Mangrovibacterium diazotrophicum: one gene and its partner. The protein of the gene in region 1 interacts with the protein of each later gene in a pairwise test. Links are inferred from orthologs where the notes say so. Each region holds a gene or a part of one and is shown in the gene's direction. Other genes may lie near its edges. The genes, in order: rlmB and BC643_RS07920.

Region 1 (10,919 bases):
ATGTATCTTTTTTCTCTATTAATTCAATTAATGGGTCAAAGTCTTGGAGTATTGGAAACTCAGCCCTTGAAAGATATTTTGGAGTGACTTTCTCTACAGAAAGTGTCTCGTTTTCAATCTTGAAGTTTTTTAATTCGAATTTTCTCTCAAATCTGAATTCGTTTCCTTTTTTATCCCAAATCCGTCCGTTAGAAAATCCAGTCTCTAAGTCATATCCACTTATTATGAATAAACTGTCAATTACCGTAAAGTCCGTTTTATATTTCTTTTTTATTATTGAAAAAACTTTTTCCAACTCCGAGATTCCAGAATTAATTGTCTCTTTTGCCTCGGAGTCAAAGGATTTTGGATTTTCTTTTTTTATTCTTTCAACCCGATATTTTCGAATGGTGTCAAAGATTTCCTGTCCGTTGGCACATTGAGAACCAATTGTCAAAATAACGGTAAGTATTATTAAAATCTTTGGTTTCATTCTTCTTTCAAAATGTTTGGTAACGTCTGTGTATATGACGGGTGTATTATATATCGCTTATAACGGCGATTTCCCAAAGCTCCATCAACCGACCGTTCCAATGAATTTTCAGCGTTATTTGGTGCTTTCGTTTTTGCAAGAGATAGATTTCGGTTCACGGGTATTCGGGCTTGGTTGTTTTATTCTTTTCGATTCCCAATTTAACATTAAAATGCTTAATTGCTTCTTTTCCTATTTGGTAATTATCAACAAGAGTTGAATATTGGTTGGGGTTGGCCGCAGATAAACAAAGACAAGGCAATTATCATTTGATCATGAGCAATTGGTTTTGCACGGTCATGATCATTTGATAACGGCTCCGCTGGCAGTTGGGCGAGCAATTATCATTTGATAACGCCTCCAAAAAATGATTGGACAAGCAATTATCATTTGATAATAGCTTCCCCGGGAGTTGGTCGACCAATTATCATTTGATCATGCCCTCTCCAACGCGTTGGGCGGCCAATTATCATTTGATAATGCCTCCACCAAACCATCGGACGAGTAATTATCATTTGATAACAGGAGAAATTGGTGGTTTTGCTGGTTAAGCATTTTCTAATTAATCCAACGCATCCATCACCCTGAAGAGTAGTTGCTTGTTGGTTTCGATTAGCTGGTAGCCCCGGCGGATTTCTTCAGCCGATTGCACAAACGGTGCGTCAATGAGGTGGTGGCTAAAAACGTCGAGCATCCCGTCGATGGCGTCTTCGGTTACTTCGAGGTGGCATTGCAGCGCCAGCACTTTGGTGCCAATCGCAAACGATTGGTTGGGGGTGACTTCCGAATAAAACAGGCGTTTGGCTTGCGGCGGCAGATCGAAAGTGTCGCCATGCCAGTGGAAGACGACGGTTTCGTCGGGGAAAGCCTTCAAAAGTTCTGTGTTTTTCCCTTCTTCGGTTTTATAAATCGGGAACCAGCCAATCTCGGGCTGTTTTCCCGGGTAAACCCGCTGCCCCAGCGCTGCGGCCAGTAACTGCGATCCCAGGCAAATGCCAACCACTGTTTTGCCGTTGTCGACAGCCGTGCGGATGAACTGCTTTTCTTCCTTCAACCACGGGTGTTCGGCTTCGTCGGTCACGCTCATCGGGCCACCCATAATTACCAGCCGGTCGAAGCTGTCGAGTGGGGGAAGGATGGAGTTCGCTTCGTAAAAACGGGTGTAGTTTACGCTGCAGTTGTTGGCTGCAAACCATTCGGTGAGGGCGGCCGGGCCTTCAAAAGGCACATGCTGTAAAACGTGGATGCGGAGTGGGTTCATGGTTTTTTATTTGGATATCCGAAGGTATAAAATCGCGCCCGAAGTTTGCAGCGCCGCTTTCGTCGAATTAACGGTTTCTTTAGATGTTTCTGTTATCTTTGCACTTCAAAATTTTTGGAATCTCGATTCACAGGAATTATTTGTAGGGGCAAATTGGCGCAAGTAGCAGCCGATTCAACTCTCCCATTCCGGCTATGGCCGGAATCTCCCTCCCTTGGAAAGGGAGGGCCGGGGTGGGTAATTCTTCGTAACGGGAACAAAAAGAGACTCAATTTTAAAAAGGGCTTATGATTTCGGTTGACCAGTTGGTGGTGAGTTTTGGTGGTTTTGATTTGTTTAAAGGCGTGTCGTTCCTGATTACGCCCAAGGACCGTATCGGTTTAACCGGTAAAAACGGGGCCGGCAAGTCGACCATGCTGAAGATGTTAGCGGGTAAGCAAAACCCGAGCGAAGGAACCATCTCGATGCCGAAAGATGTACGCATTGGTTACCTGCCGCAGCACATGGTGGTGTCGAACGACAAGACGGTTTTCGAGGAAACCAGAACAGCTTTCGACGAGATCCTGTCGATGAAAAACGAGATCGACAGCCTGAACCACGAAATTGCAACCCGCGAGGATTACGAATCGGACAGCTACATGAACCTGATTCACCGGGTAACCGACCTGAATGATCGTTACCTGATGTTTGGCGGGAATAACATGGAAGCCGAAATTGAGCAAACCCTGAAAGGTTTGGGTTTCGAGCGGAAGGACTTTACGCGCCACACGTCGGAATTCAGCGGGGGCTGGCGCATGCGGATCGAGTTGGCAAAAATCCTGCTCCGCCGGCCGGATGTGTTTTTACTCGATGAGCCGACCAACCACCTCGACATTGAGTCGATCCAGTGGCTCGAAGATTTCCTGAGCAGCTACAGTGGTGCCGTGGTGCTGGTTTCGCACGACCGCGCCTTCCTGGACAATGTTACTAACCGGACGGTTGAGATTTCACTCGGCCGCATTTACGACTATAAAGCCAACTACAGCAAATACCTCGAACTGCGCAAGGAGCACAAGGAGACGCAGCTGGCAGCCTACCGCAACCAGCAAAAGCTGATTGAAGAGACGGAGCAGTTCATCGAGCGGTTCCGCTACAAAGCTACCAAGGCTGTGCAGGTTCAATCGCGCTCGAAGATGCTCGAAAAGCTGGACCGTATTGAGGTGGAAGAAGAAGATAATTCGCGCCTGAACATCAAGTTTCCGCCGGCGATCCGGTCGGGTACTGTGGTGGTTGAATGTAAACACCTGTCGAAAAGCTACGGCAATTTCGAGGTGTTGAATGATATTGATTTGGTGATTGAGCGGGGCGATAAAGTCGCTTTTGTTGGAAAGAACGGCGAAGGAAAAACAACCCTGGCGAGGGTAATTTTGAGCGAGCTGGAACACACCGGTGAGCTGAAGATTGGCCACAATGTGAAGGTGGGCTACTTTGCCCAAAACCAGGCCCAGCTGATGGATGAAAACCTTACTGTGCTGGAAACCATCGACCAGATTGCTGTAGGCGATGTTCGCACCAAAATCCGCGATATTTTGGGGGCTTTCATGTTCTCGGGCGAAGATGTGGATAAGAAAGTGAAGGTGCTTTCCGGTGGCGAGCGCACCCGTTTGGCCATGATCCGTTTGATGCTGGAGCCGGTGAACTTCCTCGTGATGGACGAACCGACCAACCACCTGGACATGCGCTCGAAAGAGATGCTGAAAAACGCTTTGGCCGAATACGACGGAACCGTGCTGGTTGTATCGCACGACCGTGAATTCCTGGATGGTTTGGTGAAGTGCGTTTACGAATTCAAGAATAAGAAAGTGAAGCAGCACCTTGGCGGTATCTACGATTTTTTGCAAAAGAAAAAGCTGGAATCGCTGAAAGAGCTGGAGCAGAAAGTACCGAACGCTTCACAATCAGCGAAGCCGGAGGAAAAGAAAGTTGCACAACAGGAAAGTACGCTGAGCTACGAAGAGCGGAAGGAAATCAATAAAGCCATCAGCAAACTCGAAAAGTCGGTTGAGCAATCGGAAAACGAGATTGCCCGCCTTGAGGATGAGATCGCGGCGATGGATGAAAAAATGGCCAATCCTGAAAGCATGAGCGATCCGTCCATCTTTGAGCAATACGAAAAGCTGAAAAAGGATTTGGAAGCGGTGATGGAACAGTGGGCCGAATACACCGAAGAGCACGAAAATTTGCTGAAACAAAAGACCTGGTAGAAGGAAGGTAAAAGGCAGAAGTCAAAAGTAGAAAGTATAAAGTCAAAAGTAAAAAGGAGTTGGAGTCGCAGTGGCAGTCGCAGTTTTTAGGTAGCGAATTTGGAATTTGAAACCTGGAACTCGTAACTTGAAACTCATAACTCGAAACTCTCAGAACATCATAACTCGCACAAAATGTATAACAGAGACAGAGCACCAAAGCAAAAGTCGGACGATATGATTTTCGGTATCCGTGCCATAATCGAAGCCATCAATTCGGGTAAAGAAATTGACAAGGTATTATTGCAAAAAGGGGAGCGGGGAGACCTTTTCAAAGAGGCGTTCGATCTGATTCGCCAGCATGAAATTCCTTTTCAGTATGTGCCGGTTGAAAAACTGAACCGCATTACCCGAAAAAACCACCAGGGGGTGATTGCTTTTGTGTCTCCCGTCACTTTTTATGATATTGAAAATTACCTGCCTACTTTGTTTGAAGAAGGTAAAAACCCGGTGATCCTGGTGCTTGACCAGGTAACGGATGTGCGCAACTTTGGTGCGATTGTTCGTACGGCAGAGTGTGCCGGTGTGGATGCTGTTTTGGTTCCGGATAAAGGTGCCGCGCGCATCAATGCCGATGCAGTGAAAACCTCGGCAGGAGCTTTGCACCTGGTGCCGGTTTGCCGTACAAAAGACCTGAAAAAATCGGTTCTTTACCTGCAACAATCAGGCTTGAAGATTATCGCGGCAACTGAAAAGTCGTCGGAAAATTACATCAAAACCGATTACAGCGGACCGGTAGCAATTGTAATGGGATCGGAAGAGTTTGGAATTGATCGCCAGATTCTGGACCTGGCGGATGATCGGGTTCAAATACCGATTTTGGGCAAGATTCAATCGTTAAACGTATCAGTGGCTGCCGGACTACTGGTTTATGAAGTTGTCCGGCAGCGAGCCGAGGCTAGTAGCTAATCGGCACCTGACGTTTGAACGTTTCTTCGAGCGAGATAAAGGTTTCGGTACTTGAAACGCCCGAAATCTTTTGAACTTTGTCGCTCAATATTTCTTTAAGGTGCTCGTTATCGCGAGCATACACTTTCACAAAAATGGCGTATGCACCAGTGGTGTAGTGGCATTCCACGATTTCGGGAATCGACTGCAGCATGGATGCTACGTCTTCGTAAAAGCCACCTTTTTCAAGGAATACACCCACGTAGGTACATGTTTTATAATCCACCTTTTTAGGATCGATTTGATAGCCAGAGCCTGTAATTACGCTCATTTCGATCATGCGATTAACGCGTTGGTGAACAGCTGCGCGTGATACGCCAACTTCAGCCGCTACATCTTTAAACGGAATACGGGCATTCTTGGTAATAATGTCAAGAATGTGTAAGTCTATCTGATCCAGATTGTTTCGTAATGTCATAATGTCGAAAAATCAAGTTTGATTTAATGGGGTAAAAATAAGCAATATTTAGCAAATAGAAATTATTTATACATATATTCTTTCATTTTGATTGGAGTTAACACAGCGATAATCTTGATGTAAGCATTTTGTTATTAGTATGTTGCGAGAGTGAGTTGTACCCGTATCATGAAAGAATATGACAAAAATCAGAATTTATTCTTTCAATTAGTAGTTTAAATTTTGAGGTTAGTTTTAAATTGCTATTTTTGCAATCGTAAATGTGTCAAATTGATATAGGCTGAAGATATTGAATTTGACTTCTCGCTAAAATTGTAGGATTCTTAACTAATTGACATTATGATGAAAAATGGTAAGCTGAGTTGGCTTCTCATTCTATTGGTATTGATTGTTGTCAGTATTGCAGGCGTATTTGTGCCCAGCGGCTTCGGTGGGCTTGATGATCCAAACATTGTAACCGGAGATGTAGCCTGGATGTTGACTGCTACTGCTTTGGTACTATTAATGACTCCCGGTTTGGCCTTCTTCTACGGAGGTATGGTAAATCCCAAAAATATTTTATCAACCATGCTGCAAAGCTTCATCGCCATGGGCGTTGTTAGTGTTGTGTGGGTTTTGGTTGGTTTCAGTCTGGCGTTCGGCGACAGCATCGGACCCGAAGGATATGGCCTTTTCGGTAATCCCGGAACCTTTTTCCTTTTCCGAAATGTGTGCGGCGCAACTGATCCGAATTTAAGCCCGACCATTCCGTTGGCTTTGTTCGCGATGTTTCAGTTGAAATTTGCCATCATCACACCTGCCTTGATTACCGGATCTTTCGCCGGACGGGTACGCTTCCGTGCGTACATGTTATTCATGGTTTTATTCACTTTATTTATATATGCACCTTTGTGTCACTGGACCTGGCATCCGAATGGATTCCTTCGTAACTGGGGAGTTCTCGATTTTGCAGGGGGTACCGTTGTACACATGTCTGCTGGTTTTGCGGCGCTTGCCGGAGCTATTTTTCTTGGTAAACGCAAGGATTTTGGCAAAGAGATGAAACCAGCCAACATTCCTTTTGTTCTACTTGGAGCAGGTATGCTTTGGTTCGGGTGGTTTGGCTTCAACGCCGGATCGGCTTTAGGAGCCAACTCAACAGCAGCTTTAGCGCTGATGAACACGAACACGGCTTCTGCTGCAGCTATGCTGGCTTATTTGTTCTACGACATGGCAAAAGGTAAAAAACCTTCGGGTATGGGTGCTGCCATTGGTTTGGTTGTAGGTTTGGTTGCCATTACGCCTGCCGCCGGTTTCGTGAATGTTGGTTCGAGCTTGTTTATCGGGGTTGCTGCTGCAATCGTGAGTAACATCGCTATCGAGCTGCGTTCGAAAACCCGCCTGGACGATACGCTGGATGTTTTCCCGGCACACGGTATGGGCGGTATTGTTGGTATGTTGCTGACTGCCGTGTTTGCACAGGAAGTCGGTTTGATCCATGGTGATCCTACAACATTCCTTTTCCACTTGGCGGCTTTGGTAATTGTTGGTATATTCACCTTCGGTGGATCGATGCTGATGTACAAGATTACCGACATGATTGTTTCGTTGCGCGTTTCTGCTCAGTCAGAGAAGATTGGTTTGGATATCAGCCAGCACAACGAATCGTACGATTTTGAATATAAAAGCGATAGTAAGCTTTAACGAGTCGCTCTTTTATATGCTCGAAACTCCCCTTGTCTCCGGGGAGTTTTTTTATGCCCTGAATTTCGGGCAACAAAAAAACCGTTCAGGAAATTGAACGGTTTTTTTAATATTCTTTGGATTCGTTACTTGATCGCAACTTGCCGCTTGAAATCCATTTCCAACGAAATGAATGTTTCTGTACGGGCAATTCCTTCAATTTCCTGGAATGCTTCGTCGATAAGCTTCTTTAAGTGCTTGTTGGTTTTGGTTTGAATCTTCACAAAAATGGCATACTGCCCAGTTGTGTAATGACATTCAACAACCTCCGGGATCTCGCGCAAAGCTTTGGCCACTTGTGAGTGGTATTTGGCTTTTTCAAGATAAACTCCCATATAAGCACAAGTGTTGTAACCCAACTTAGCCGGGTTAACGATGAACTCACTTCCCGAAACAACACCCAAATTTAAAAGACGCTGCACGCGCTGATGAATGGCTGCACCTGATACGCCGCATTCCCGAGCTACTTCAAGGAATGGAATACGGGCGTTCTTTGTTATAAGTTTGAGGATTTTCTCGTCCAGCTCATCAATCTGTGGTAGCGGTTCAATATGATCTTGGTTCATTGTGTAATTTTAATGTGAGATTGAAATTTGGAAGTATAAAAATACGATAAATGCTAAATATTCGATTCAAATTTTTCAATAATTGTAACCTATTGTGTTTAATAAATGAAAAAATGAAAACTCGCTTTCATTTTTTGCGGCTGCAAATGTATGATATTTTTATCAAATTCCGAATGACAATAACCGCGCCAAATAAATTTAATTATTGACAACTGTTCTCTTCTGCAGGTTCGCCAAATTTCGGCCCAATTCGTTGACATCATGGCCACTTGGGTTTTGGTAAACACGAAGGTCAAACTCGGGCAAAATAGCCAGAACATGATCGAAAATATCGGCTTGGATGCCCTCGTAATTTGCCCAGCGCTGGTCCTTGCTGAACACGTAAATTTCGATGGGAAGCCCTAATTCCGTGGGTTGCAGATGGCGCACCAGGAAAGTCATTTCTTCGTGAATATTCGGATTTTGACGTAGGTAGGCTTCCAGGTAGTGTCTGAAAATCCCGAGGTTGGTTTGGCGCCGACCATTATAAACATCTCCGTCCTGCACGTTCAGTTTTTCGTTGAATGACTTTATTTCTTGCTGTTTGTTGGTGATATAGTCTTTCAGAAGGTAAAAGTGACTCAGCTTCTCCAAAAGTTTTGGATCTGCAAAACGCACACTTTTCATGTCGATATTGATGGAACGTTTGATCCGGCGGCCACCGGATTCTTCCATTCCTGCCCAGTTGTTGAATGACTCAGATACCAATGCGTACGTTGGAATGGTGGTGATCGTTTTATCCCAGTTTTGGACTTTTACGGTGGTCAGTGAGATGTCGATTACGGTACCATCAGCTTTGTGGCTGGGCATTTCAATCCAGTCACCTGGTTTCAGCATTTTATTGGCCGACAGCTGGATACTGGCAACGAACCCGAGAATTGAATCTTTGAAGATCAACAACAAAACGGCAGCCATGGCACCCAGTCCTGCGAAAATACCCAAAGGTGATTTGCCAATCAGGATGGCGATCGCAAAAATCAGCGAAACAAAAATGATCAGGATTTGGACGAGCTGAATGTATCCTTTTATCGGCCGGGTTGCGGCGTAAGGCGTTGTTTGGTACATGTCGTTGACCGCGTTTGCAGTGCGCACAGCAGTCATCGCAAAGATGAACACGAAGTATACCCGCGCAATAACCGAGAGGATCGTTGAGACGATTTCGACACCCGAGAAGCTGTAAACGGCGTAAATAATAAATGCAGACGGAATGTGAGCGAGCGCGCTGAATACTTTTCGATCAATCAGGAAGTCGTCCCAGTCAGTTTTGGTTTTTTGAAACAGTTTGTGGATCAGCGAAACCAGGATCAGGCGGGTGAGCAGTTGCGCGGCAACCGCTGCTAGAATTAGCACAATGACACTGATGGTGATTGAAAAGGTCATTGCCCAGTGGTCGAGGATATTCAGTTCTTTAAAAAAGTCAAAAAGCCAAATGTTAAACTGTTTCATGATTTATGTTTTTTCTGAAGTCGGATTTTTATCTGTAATTTGAGGGTCTAAAAATAGCAATTTGCCCAAATTATGAAGCGGTCTCTTTTTATATTCATCATTCTTTTACTGTCGGTTAGTGGTTACACGCAGAAAACCTTTGAAAAATATTTCGAACCCAAAACCTTGCGGGTTGATTTTACCCTTGCGGGAGATAGTAAAAGCACCGAGCTTTTTCTGGAACAATTGAAGAAACAAGGATCTTGGGCCGGAAGTCGCACGCATTTGGTTGATGAGCGCAATTATGGCAATTTCCGTTGCAGTTTAACTGATGCCGAATCCCGAGAGGTGATTTATTCCAATGGCTTCGGTTCTCTTTTCCAGGAATGGCAAACAACAGCGGAAGCGGAGGAAATCAGCCGAAGCTATTACCATGTGCTATTGCTGCCTTTTCCGAAGCGGGATGTGAATTTCAAAATAGAAATGCGGAACTGGGATGGCGGTTACGAGGAGCTCATCAACCTACCGATTGATCCCCGGGATTATTTTATCGTGGACGAAGCGAAGCCGGATTACCCGGTGAAAACCATCATGGAAAACGGCAAGCACCAAAATAAAGTTGACCTGGTTTTTCTGCCAGAAGGATATACGGCTGATGAAATGGGCAAGTTTGAAGCCGACATCAAACGACTGATAGATTACATGTTTGCGATGTCGCCCTATGATAAGCACAAAACGGATTTCAATTTATATGCGGTGATGGTGCCGTCGGCAGAGTCAGGGACTGATATTCCTGGCGACAAAGTCTACAAGAATACCGCTTTCAATTCCACTTTTTACACTTTCGATTCTCCCCGGTATTTGACTACCCGTGACTTGAAGTCGGTGCATGATGCTGCTGCAGCAGCTGTTTACGACCAGGTTTATGTGCTGGTGAACTCGGCTACATACGGTGGAGGAGGCTTCTACAATTACCTGAACCTGACAAGTGTCGACAATGAGCGTTCCCCGCAGGTATTTGTGCATGAGTTTGGACACGGTTTCGCCGGTCTGGCCGACGAGTATTATTCGTCGGATGTATCTTATGAGGAATTTTACAATTTGAAGGTTGAACCTTGGGAGCCGAACATTACAACCTTGGTCGATTTCGATCGAAAATGGAAATCGATGATTGAGCCGGGAACTCCTCAGCCTACGCCAAGAACAGCAAAGTATAGCAAAGTGATTGGTGTATTTGAAGGTGGCGGTTACACGGCCAAAGGAATTTACAGTCCGATGATCGATTGCCGCATGAAGACCAACGAGGCTGCCGGATTTTGCCCGGTATGCTCCAAAGCCATTGAAGAAGCGATCCGCTTAAATTGCGAATAAGTCAACAGAGGTCATTTGCAGGCAGCACCGAAATCCCGGAGTAGTTGCGGGCAGTTTATTTTTGTCCGTTAGTGGGCACTTTGTACCATTTATTTACCGGAGTAGGGGGCGTATAATTTTTCAGGTACTCAATTGCCTCCGAGCTGTTGTTGGCATTATAGTAGAGGTCGCGGTAGGCAGGTTTGGCAAAGTTCTCGTCGAATGAGCGTTCGAACTGGCGGAACAGGTCGTCATAAAAACCATTTGTATTCATAAAAACGATTGCCTTATCGTGGTAGTCCAGCTGTTTCAGTGTGATCACCTCCAGAATTTCTTCCAATGTTCCAAATCCTCCGGGAAGCGCCACGAAAGCGTCAGAAAGATCCCGCATCAGTGC
Region 2 (10,841 bases), on another replicon or contig:
TCCCTTTTTTTATGGCGATAAGTTTGTGTTACGAACCATTAATTTTGCAGTTTGTGGTTGGGCATTGCGACAGGTGGCGACTAATTTTGTGTAAAATTAAATGACATGATGGATCTTCGTTATGCAGTAGTTGGAACAGGGGCCTTAGGAGGTTTCTATGGCGGGAAACTTGCTGAAGCAGGTAAACAGGTTGACTTCCTTTTTAATTCGGATTATGAGCAGGTAAAACAGCAGGGTTTGCGTGTGGATTCCGTTTCCGGTGATTTTTTGCTCAAGCCGGTCGCAGCCTACAATTCGACCAGCTCAATGCCGAAAGCAGACGTAGTTTTGGTATGTCTGAAAACAACCAATAACGGGCTTCTGAAGTCGCTTCTTCAGCCTTTGCTGCATGAGAATAGTGTCGTCATTTTGATCCAAAACGGTTTGGGGATTGAAGATGAACTGAGAGAGATGATGCCGGATATTCAAATTGCAGGTGGCCTGGCTTTCATTTGTTCCAATAAAATTGGTCCCGGCCACATTCATCACCTCGATTTGGGTAAACTAATCTTAGGATCCTATAATTTGAAAGACAAGTCGGTGTTGGAAAAGGTTGGAGAAGATTTTAAACAGGCAGGAGTGCCTTGCCAGATTGCAGAAGATCTGTATTTTGCCCGCTGGCAGAAGTTGGTATGGAATGTTCCTTTCAACGGATTGACGGTTGTTCTGAATTCAACAACAGATCGAATCATGAACGTGGACTCGAGCCGGAAACTGGCCCATGAGATGATGTACGAGGTGATTGATGCAGCCAATGCTTGCGGTGTTTCGCTGAAGCGGGAGTTCGCTGATAAGATGATCGAAATGACGGCGAAAATGACACCCTACGCACCGAGTATGAAACTGGATTACGACTTCAAACGCCCGATGGAGATTGATGCGATTTACAGCCAACCCTTGCAGCATGCTGCAAAAAAGGGATTCAAAATGGAAAAAGTAGAAGTGCTCGAAAAGCAGTTGCGTTTTTATAATTCCATCAATGGGTTTTAGAAAAAAAGATCATGATTCTGGCAGGATACCAAAAGGGATGAAAGTTGCATGTTTTCCGGAAGACTGTTGTGCTGTTGTCACAATTTGTCAGGTTTTCAATTCGTAGCTGCTCAATAGAATAGTAACGAACAGCTTTGCTGCTTCGCGGCTTTGCGTGGACTGATTTTCCCCGGAAAAAAGGACATCAGAAATCTGATGCCCCTTTTTCAGTATAAATCCATAAAACTAAGAATGGCCTTTCACTACAATTCTCATAATCTTGTAGTTCAGCCTCAAAAACTTGTATATCTGGTAGATGAAATTCGTACGCCAGTATTTAGTTGCTTTGGTCGGAACCGGAGGGTAAAACTCGTCTTTGTAAGCTTTTATTTCTTTTTTATTTTCCATGGTTGTCTGTTTTAATTATTCTGGAAGAAGCCACCAGAACGGGTAGCCTTTGGCTTTGTGAATAAACATGTAGTGCAGGAAAAGTTTGATCCAGTGGCCGGCCAGACCAACTTCACCCACAGTTGCTTTTATATCGCGTCCCCAGTCGGGGAATCGCTGCCAGTCGGGCACAATCGGTGAAACGGTCATCGTAGCACCCAGGCCTTTTGTCATGCTGTAGCCCGCCGAGACAATACAGGCAGCACCCATCCGTCCCATGCTCGCGGTATGTTTGTGTTCTGTTCCGCCGTGCTTGATGAAGTGTGAGATATTTTGAGCGACAATCTTGCCTGTAACACCCGATGGCATGCCGGTTCTTGGAGGTGCTGGAGTGATGGCAAGACCTGAAGGGCTTTTCATAGGTTTTGAGATTCCATGAGGAGGCGCAAAAGCAATGCCGGTGGCGTACATGTTCGGGTAAGCGGGACTTTGGTAGGTTTGGGGCCAGTCTGCGATGCTCCAGTCTTCATAGTCCCGAGGGGTGTAATCGGCGTCTACTTTCATGAATCCGTTTGCGGCAAATACCTTCGACGTGATGTCGTCGCCGGTTTTCGAGAATGCTTTGAAATCCTGTCCTTTGAATGCCGGAATTAACATGGCAAAATCAAACTCCGCGGTTTTTTGTTCGCCGTTCAGAGTCTCGTAATGTGCCACGCCCTCTTCCAGTTTTGTTACGCCAGCCCGTTTGATCCATTTAATGTTATTTTCGGTTAGCACGGATTCCGTAAAGACCTTGGTTGGAGTGACGTATCCGCCGCGTTTGATAAAGGCGCCACCCATGCCGAAATCGCCCAATTCGTATTCGTTGGAAATCCAGGTGATTTCAGCCATATGGCTTAGTTTTGCACGTTTCAGTTCGAAAGCAATATTCAGCGCATACTCAAACGCTGCACCCTGACAAGTGGCCATTGGGTGCCCGGTTCCGATTAGCAGGCGCTGCTTTTTACCGGCTTTCATGGCCTCCATCGCTTTGTGCAACGCTTCCCAGGCATGGGCTGCATGATCGTATGCACAAACGGAATATGAGAACTTTCCGGGGCCTAGTCCCGGCGTTGCATCGAAGTTCAATTTTGGGCCAGTGGCGTTGACCAGGTAATCGTATGTTACCTTTTCGTGTTGACCTTTTTGTTCGTTTGCAACATATTCAATCGTAACAAAGGGAGACTCGGACTGCGAATCGCCTTCCGGATAAAACTCCAATGCTTTGGCTTGCTTGAAGATTATACCCCATTTGTCGTATACTTTTTTTAGCGGAAACCGAACCTGTTCAACAGTCATTCGGCCAACGCCCACCCATATGTTTGAAGGAACCCACTGGTAATAACTGTTTGGCGAAATAACAACAACCTCGTGCTTTTTTCCCAACATCTTTTTGAGGAACGATGCGGCGGTGTGGCCCGAGATTCCGGCACCGAGAACAACCACTTTTGCCATAAGTCTTAATTTTAGATTAAACGGACAAATGTTTGAAATAAATATACGCGAAAAATCTACTTGTTCGACTTATGCTGTTGTAGATCAGGTTTAGTGGAAAAAGAAAACCCGGTCGAATTGGACCGGGTTTGTATGCAGTGTGTTGAGCGATTTCTTATTTGATACCGTGCATCATGCGCTTCAGCCACGGTGATAAAATAACGAGGATAACAGCGATGATAGCCGACTGGATGGCAATCATCCAGAATACCTGGATGTCAGCACCCATCGCTTCTTGCAATTTAAGCGAGATTGCTTTCATTTGCGAAGCCACGAAGTTACCTGCAGCAAACGATCCCATCCAGATTCCCATCATGGTAGATACAAGTTTCGGAGGCGATAATTTGGTCACCATTGAAAGTCCGATTGGAGAAAGACAAAGTTCGCCGAATGTGTGTAGCATATAAACCAGGCATAACCAAAGCGGGCTAACCAAACGAACAGCGTCGCCATGTGTTGAACGAGTAAAGGCTAAAGCCATTACCACAAAACCGGTTGCGAGGAAAATCATACCCCAGGCAAATTTCATCGGTGTATTCGGATTCAGTTTGCGTTTGTCCAGAATAGTCCAAAGCACGCTGAAGATTGGTGCAAAAATAACGATGTAGATCGCGTTGATCGATTGGAACCAGGTTGCCGGGATTTCCCAGCTACCGATCATACGCTGAGTATTGTCGCGGGCAAAAATATTAAATGTTGTACCAGCTTGTTCGAATCCGGCCCAGAAGAAAATGTTGAACAAAGCCAGGATGAGGATTACACCAATTCTTGACCATTCAGCTTTACCCGATGTGCCTTTGAAGATATTTGTTGCCAGAATGAGGACACCACCGATCGCAAGTACGTAGATAATGATGGTTGTTACCATTGATGGAAGTGCGCTCCATCCGAGGATTACACCGAAAATCAGTGCGACAACACATCCCCAGTAAGTGAGAATGCCGAACCAGTCTTTCACAACCAAACGAACGCGTTCAGCTTTTACTTTCGGAGGCATACCAATGTGCCCCAGCGTATGACTGCGCAGGAAAAACCAAATGGTTCCGATCACCATACCGACACCGGCTGAAAGGAACCCGTATTGCCATGCAACTTGCTCCCCCAGCTTACCTGCTACCAGCGGCGACAGGAATGCTCCAAGGTTAATCCCCATGTAGAAAATGGTGAAACCACCATCTTTGCGTGGGTCGTTGTTGTCGTATAATTCACCAACCATCGTCGAGATGTTGGGTTTGAAAAAGCCGTTACCGGCAATCAGAATACCCAAACCTGCATAAAATAAAGTTTGTCGGAATTCCAAATCAACATCGCTTCCGTGGATCCACGCACTTGCCGACAGCAGGAACTGTCCGGTTGCCATTGTCAAGCCACCGATGTAAATCGACTTACGTTGCCCCAAAACCTTGTCGGCCAGAATACCGCCGATAATTGGAGTCACATAAACCAAACCGGTGAAAATACCATAAATGGTGAAGGCATCCTGTTCGTTCATTCCAAATCCGCCGGAGGCGAATGTTGCAGTCAGGAAAAGTACCAGCAAGGCACGCATGCCATAGTAACTGAACCGTTCCCACATCTCACTGGCGAACAGCGTTGACAAACCAAGTGGATGTCCAAAGAAAGCTTTGTTCTTATCTACACTCATATTTTCCGAATAATTTTGTTTTATAGCCAGCAAAAGTATCAATTATCGATAAACAATTTGTTGAATCTTGTCATGCTTTTGACATTCTTCTGCCGTATAATGTTCGAATTTCGAGATAATTTTCTGAATTTTGATAGAAATATTCGGTTTTATTCTTCGGGGTTTCAGCAATTGGGATTCAGATCAACAGGACGCAGAAAGGCTGCAAAAAAGTTTAAAGCGAGATTTTATGAATAAGATATTTTCAAGTAAACAGATTGCTTCGATTGATGAATTTACCATCCAAAATGAACCCATTGCAGATATCGATTTAATGGAACGGGCATCGCTGCAAATCGTGAACTGGATGATTCAGCGCATTTCGAACGAACGGAAGCTTTTGTTTTTCGTTGGTCCAGGCAACAATGGCGGCGATGCACTGGCCATTGCGCGTCTCATGGCTGAATACGATTATTCCTGCTCCGTTTTCATACTCGACTTTGGAAAGCCGCTGAAAGGATCACCGGAGGTAAATGAAGAGCGTTTGAAAGAACAAGGCAAAGTTGGGGTTTCGTATATGCAGGTTGAAAGCGATTTCCCTGAAGTTGAATCCGGCGCTTTGATCATTGATGGTTTATTTGGCTCTGGCTTAAATCGGCCGTTGGAGGGAGTTGCCGCTGAACTCGTTGCTTATTTGAATCATTCTTCGGCCGAAATTCTGGCAATCGATATCCCGAGTGGTTTGTTTGCAGAAGACAATTCAAGCAATAATCTGGATCATGTTATCCGGGCCAACTTCACGCTCACTTTCCAGTTCCCGAAACTCAGTTTCTTCTTTCCTGAACACGAAGCCATTTTGGGCGAATGGGAGGTGCTGCCGATTGGTCTTCACCCCGAAGCCATATCCAAATTCGAAACGCCCTATGGTTTTGCTTCCGCTGGTTTTGTAGCGGGGAAGCTGAAGAGTCGCGCGCGCTTTTCGCACAAAGGAACCTACGGGCATGCTTTGTTGATTGCCGGAGCCTACGGAAAAATGGGAGCCGCCGTGTTGGCATCAAAAGCTTGCTTGCGCTCCGGTACGGGTTTACTGACCACGCATGTGCCGCACTCGGGTGCGCCGATTCTCCAGACGGCCGTTCCGGAAGCCATGTGCTCCATCGACGCTTCGGATTTGATGTTCACCGAGTTTCCGAAGTTAGAGCAGTTTTCGGCAGTTGGTATTGGGCCCGGAATCGGCACAAAGCCAAACTCGCAGCGGGCGTTGCGTGAATTGTTGTTGGCAAAACCTGGGGCATTGGTGATCGATGCCGATGCGATCAATATTCTGGCTGCTCACCCGGAATGGTACGAGCTGTTGCCCGAACATACCGTGCTGACACCACACCCAAAAGAGTTTGAGCGGCTGGTCGGGCCTTTTGCCGATTCGTACACGCGATTGCAATTGCAGCGGGAGTTTTCTCAAAAATACAAAGTCGTAGTCGCGTTGAAAGGCGCATTTACCAGTGTGAGCTTTCCGGATGGTAACGTTTGTTTCAACACTACCGGCAACCCGGGAATGGCCACCGCCGGTAGCGGTGATGTGCTGACCGGTATTGTTTTGGGGCTGTTGGCGCAAGGCTACACGGCGGTGGAAGCTACTTTATTGGCGGTCTGGTTGCACGGCCTTGCTGGTGACCTGGCAGCCCAATCGTATGGATACGAGTCGTTGATCGCGGGAGACATCACTGAAAACCTAGGGAAGGCGTTCTGTCAACTAAAAGACTTTTGAATAAATTAGATTGTAAAAGGGCAGGGGATGACGATTGACAGGATTTTCGCTGATAGGCGAAAGCGAATGACCGACAATTTTAAATCAATTGATAGCGCATTTGATTCCCGATTCATTACTTTTGGGTTCGCCGAATGTTAAAATGAAAATTTTAGTATTCTGAGATTAAAAATCCTTTTTCAAATTTCTCTTGATCGAAAACAAAGAGAACAGAACCATGAAATTAAACACGAAGACCATGAAATTCAGATTCATTTTATTTTTTCTGCTCGCTGGTATTTGCCTGCAAACCGAGGCACAAAGAAGCGATAAGAATACGGCTCCCGCAATGACTGACGGAGTCGTTTACAGCCTCCCGCGAACAGGAATCCGGATACACGTAACGGCAACCCGGGAGAAGCTTTTTGCCGGGCCATATGCCCAATTTGCCGAAGCGATGCTGGGATTGAAGAATGCGCCGATGGCCGATCGCGAACAATGGACAATTACCGGAGTGGAGGTGGAAACTTTCAGCGAGCCGGATCCGGATTGCGTTTACAAAGCCAAAGGTTGGGCCGGAGCTTTGGTTAGCTTAACGCCGGAAGGAGTCATTGCCGGAATTAATGCACAGTCAGAATCGACAGCGATGGCTGCCCCCGTAACAACGTTCCTGGAAGATCAACCTGTGCCTGATTTCCCATTTAAAGATTTGTCGATGAATCCGTTCTTCGAGAAACCGGACTCGACTTCCAGAAATGTGCTGGTTGCGAAAACTTTGCAGGAAAAAGCGCAGGAAGCTGCCCACACGGTAACAAAGTTGCGCAAACGTCGTTTCAAAACATTGGCGAACGGATACGATGAGCAATTACCTGATGGCAAAGCCTACAATGTGATGGTTGAAGAACTGGGCAAGCTCGAAGACGAATACGTTTCGCTGTTCATTGGAAAAAGCTACACCGGGACTTATCACTATACCTTCGATTTCATTCCCGACAATAATTCGGCCTCGGGAGAGGTGGTTTTCCGTTTCTCGGATACCAAAGGGGTGCTTCCAAAAACCGATTTAAGTGGAAAGCCGATGCAAATTGAGCTGAAAAAACTGGATGGCTTGGCTGCATCGCAAAGCAAATTGAAGTCGACAGCGGCAAGTTCGAGCGAAGTTTATTACCGAACACCAGGCAAGGCTGAGCTGCGACTGATGAATGGTGTCAGCCTGATGGCCTTCACCCGTTTGGATATTGCGCAGTATGGAACTGTTTTATCCGTTCCCGAAGAATTGCTCGATGGAACCCATCATATCCTCTTTCACCCCGAAACAGGTGCGATTAAAAGTATAAGCACAAAATAATCTGAACCGGATTTGAGTGAAAATGTTGAATTGTTAGTTCCGAATGTACGGAACTAAATTGTTGAGCCAGTTTGGAAGATGGTGATAAGTCTTGTCCGGTAATCTGAGAATCTGGCAGTCTGAAAATATAAAATAATTTGAAACCCAATGAGTAACGAAATTAGCAAGCTCGAGCCCACGGCGCTTTGGGAAAATTTCTATGCGCTGACGCAAATTCCGCGTCCATCGCATCACGAAGAAAAAGTACAGGAATACGTCTACAACTTTGGCGTGAACCTGGGGTTGGAAACAACGAAAGATAAAGCAGGAAACATCATCATCCGCAAGCCGGCAACTCCCGGTTTCGAGGACAAAAAAGGTGTGATTCTTCAAGCTCACCTGGATATGGTGCCGCAGAAAAACAGCGATAAGGAACACGACTTTGTAACCGATCCAATCGAGACTTACATCGACGAGGATTGGGTGAAAGCCAATGGCACAACGCTTGGTGCCGACAATGGGATTGGTGCAGCGGCTGTTATGGGCGTATTGGCTTCCACATCGTTGGAACACGGGCCGATTGAGGCTTTGTTTACTGCAACCGAAGAGACCGGCATGGACGGTGCCGAAGGGCTGAAAGCCGGTGTCATGAAAGGTGAAATCATGCTGAATACCGACTCGGAAGACGAAGGCGAATTGTACGTTGGCTGTGCCGGCGGTGAAGACCTGACAGTCGAGTTTGAATTCAAGAAGAAGGAAATGCCGAAGAATTTCATCGGTGGCCGGTTGAGCGTGACTGGTCTGAAAGGCGGCCACTCGGGTATGGATATCATCCTGCAACGGGCAAATGCCAATAAAGTATTTTTCCGTATCCTGAACATGGCCTTTGAGAAGTGCGGTGCCCGACTGATCAGCATTGATGGCGGAAGCCTTCGGAATGCGATCCCTCGTGAGGCATTTGGCTTATTGGCAGTGAAAAAGAAGAAATGGGACAAGCTGACCAAGTTGGTGGCAAAACTCGAAAAGGAAATCAAGGCTGAATTTGAGCTGAGAGAACCGGATATGAAGATTGTCCTTGAGCCGGAAGATGTGATCTCGAAGTTGATTGACAAGCGCACGCAGTTGCGTCTGACCAAATCGATTTTGGCTTGCCCGAACGGTGTCATTCGGATGTCAGACAGTATGCCGGGGCTGGTGGAAACCTCGTCTAATCTGGCCGTTGTGAAATCCGACGCGAAACACAAAACAATCAGATTGGCTTTCCTGATGCGTAGTTCCATCGACAGTGTGAAAGCTGATTTCGGACAACGCATGAAAGCCCTCTTCTCAATGGCTGGTGCTAAGGTGAAATTCAGCGGAGCTTACCCGGGCTGGAACCCGAATATGGAATCACCAATTCTGAAAACCATGCAAGCGGTTTACGAGCAGAAGTATGGTAAAATCCCGGAGATTAAAGCCATTCATGCCGGGCTGGAATGTGGAATCTTGGGAGGTACTTATCCGAAGTGGGATATGATTTCTTTCGGTCCGACAATTCGCTTCCCGCACTCGCCTGATGAGAAAGTAAATATCCCATCGGTTGCGAAATTCTGGGATTTCATGGTTGAGACCCTCAAGAACGTTCCGGTAAAAGAAGCAGTTGTTGAAGAAGCACCTGTCGCTGACGAGTCTGTTTCCGAGAATTAGATCGATTACAAAAATATCCGAACAGAAGATCCGGCCTTTTCAAAGTGCCGGATCTTTTCTTTTACAGCGTGGCGTTTATGCTTTCTTTTTTGATGTGTTTATTCCCATTGGCTTATAAAGGGGGCAAAAACGAACTAAACTCGTTAGGACGAAAACTGCCGCCAGAATCAATAAAATAATACCAATTGTGCCGGAGATCGTTCCTGTGAAATAAAGTACAGCAATGATTGCTGCAATAACTACGCGGATCAATCTGTCCGCAACACCCATGTTTTGTTTCATAATTCGTTTTTTACAGTTAGCGTTAAAATGAAAATTAGTAGTCGTTTAATAGATACTTTTTGATCTTGCTACGTCGAAAAGCGTTGACTTGTTGTCGCTAATTTTGTAATTTACTGAGGAATATGAAATTATTAAAATGAAAGACATGAAGAAAAATGCGATTCTGATATTTTTTATTTTCGTTTTGGTCGCTGGTTTTACCGCGACCGTTTCTGCACAGTCATCTGTAGACATTATTACGAAGTTGAATGGCGAGGAAATGAAAGGGAAAGTCACAGCGATTGAAGGAGACGAAGTTAAATTCGTATACGAAGGCGAGACGTTGACTTATTCCGTGAAGAAGGCAGATATCAACAAGATTCAATTTGCGAGCGGCCGAACACAGGTATTCAATGAAGTGAGTACTGTAGAAGCTGCGGCGCCAGATCAAGGAGGGATGGATATTCAGCGAAATTTGGTTGCAGTGTTGCCATTTTCGTACATCGGTGAAGGTGGCGCTAAGGATGAAAAGCTGAGTAAAAAGGTCCAGTCTGATTGTTACAACCTGTTGCTCAAATTTGCCCCGCGTTTCACGCTTCAGGATCCGTTGAAAACCAATGCATATTTGGCTCGCCAAGGGATTGATCACAGCAATATAGATGGATTTTTGCCGGAGGAACTTTGCCAGATTTTAGGTGCTGAATACGTTGTTGTGGGATCAATATTGGTTGATTACAAAGGCACTACAAACTATGGTAGTACGAGTACGGAAACCAAGAAGAATGATGAAAAAAACAAGAAAAGTACTTATTCCAGCAGTTCCAGTTCGTCAACTGAGCAGTTCGAAACGCAGGTTGATGTGAAAATATACACCAGCGACGGACAGAACATCTCGTCTCAGGCGCGACGGTCGTTTTGGCAAACAGAAGATGCTTACCAGGCCACCTTGCAATATCTGATTAAGAGAAGTCCGTTATACAGTAAGTAGCTTATTCGAAAGGAAATATTCAGCCCAATGATTTCATTGGGCTTTTTTTACCCTCTTTAGTCGCTAAAAATGAAGAAGCCCACGCCACCGGGATCGACAATGATAATGTTGTCGACAATTCCCTGGTCGTTAAAAACGGTGATTTCTTCCTGGATAGGAACACCGAGATCGCGTATCCTTTGAATGATTTTCGGGTTTTCGGTTCCGTTGAAATAACTGACTGATGGATTATAGAAAAGGTGCGGACAACTCAGGATTTTTAGGATCGATACAACAAATC

The links.
Region 2: the proteins of rlmB (region 1) and BC643_RS07920 interact in binary tests that used the Escherichia coli proteins (3 or more experiments, as listed by UniProt). The link is inferred for Mangrovibacterium diazotrophicum from one-to-one orthologs.

What each region holds. Positions count from the first base shown.
Region 1 is NZ_RAPN01000006.1:220,022-230,940, reverse strand. What follows is about bases 3,176-6,076. They hold rlmB (23S rRNA (guanosine(2251)-2'-O)-methyltransferase RlmB), read left to right. Parts: upstream 3,176-4,189; coding sequence 4,190-4,963; downstream 4,964-6,076. Other genes in these bases: BC643_RS23200 (ammonium transporter), read left to right, coding at 5,760-6,076; BC643_RS23205 (Lrp/AsnC family transcriptional regulator), read right to left, coding at 4,953-5,420; BC643_RS23215 (ABC-F family ATP-binding cassette domain-containing protein), read left to right, coding at 3,176-4,015. Also shown: BC643_RS23230 (hypothetical protein), read right to left, coding at 1-472; BC643_RS23220 (type 1 glutamine amidotransferase), read right to left, coding at 1,074-1,772; more of BC643_RS23215, read left to right, coding at 2,060-3,175; more of BC643_RS23200, read left to right, coding at 6,077-7,103; BC643_RS23195 (Lrp/AsnC family transcriptional regulator), read right to left, coding at 7,229-7,708; BC643_RS23190 (mechanosensitive ion channel family protein), read right to left, coding at 7,907-9,193; BC643_RS23185 (M64 family metallopeptidase), read left to right, coding at 9,266-10,543; BC643_RS23180 (LOG family protein), read right to left, coding at 10,599-10,919. UniProt on the Escherichia coli protein: Specifically methylates the ribose of guanosine 2251 in 23S rRNA.
Region 2 is NZ_RAPN01000001.1:2,023,359-2,034,199, reverse strand. What follows is about bases 4,239-7,061. They hold BC643_RS07920 (NAD(P)H-hydrate dehydratase), read left to right. Parts: upstream 4,239-4,802; coding sequence 4,803-6,320; downstream 6,321-7,061. Other genes in these bases: BC643_RS07915 (DUF4831 family protein), read left to right, coding at 6,559-7,061; BC643_RS07925 (peptide MFS transporter), read right to left, coding at 4,239-4,573. Outside these bases: BC643_RS07935 (putative 2-dehydropantoate 2-reductase), read left to right, coding at 106-1,029; BC643_RS23385 (hypothetical protein), read right to left, coding at 1,255-1,416; BC643_RS07930 (NAD(P)/FAD-dependent oxidoreductase), read right to left, coding at 1,432-2,889; more of BC643_RS07925, read right to left, coding at 3,044-4,238; more of BC643_RS07915, read left to right, coding at 7,062-7,647; BC643_RS07910 (aminoacyl-histidine dipeptidase), read left to right, coding at 7,795-9,312; BC643_RS07905 (YgaP family membrane protein), read right to left, coding at 9,388-9,594; BC643_RS07900 (hypothetical protein), read left to right, coding at 9,740-10,561; BC643_RS07895 (hypothetical protein), read right to left, coding at 10,618-10,841. UniProt on the Escherichia coli protein: Bifunctional enzyme that catalyzes the epimerization of the S- and R-forms of NAD(P)HX and the dehydration of the S-form of NAD(P)HX at the expense of ADP, which is converted to AMP.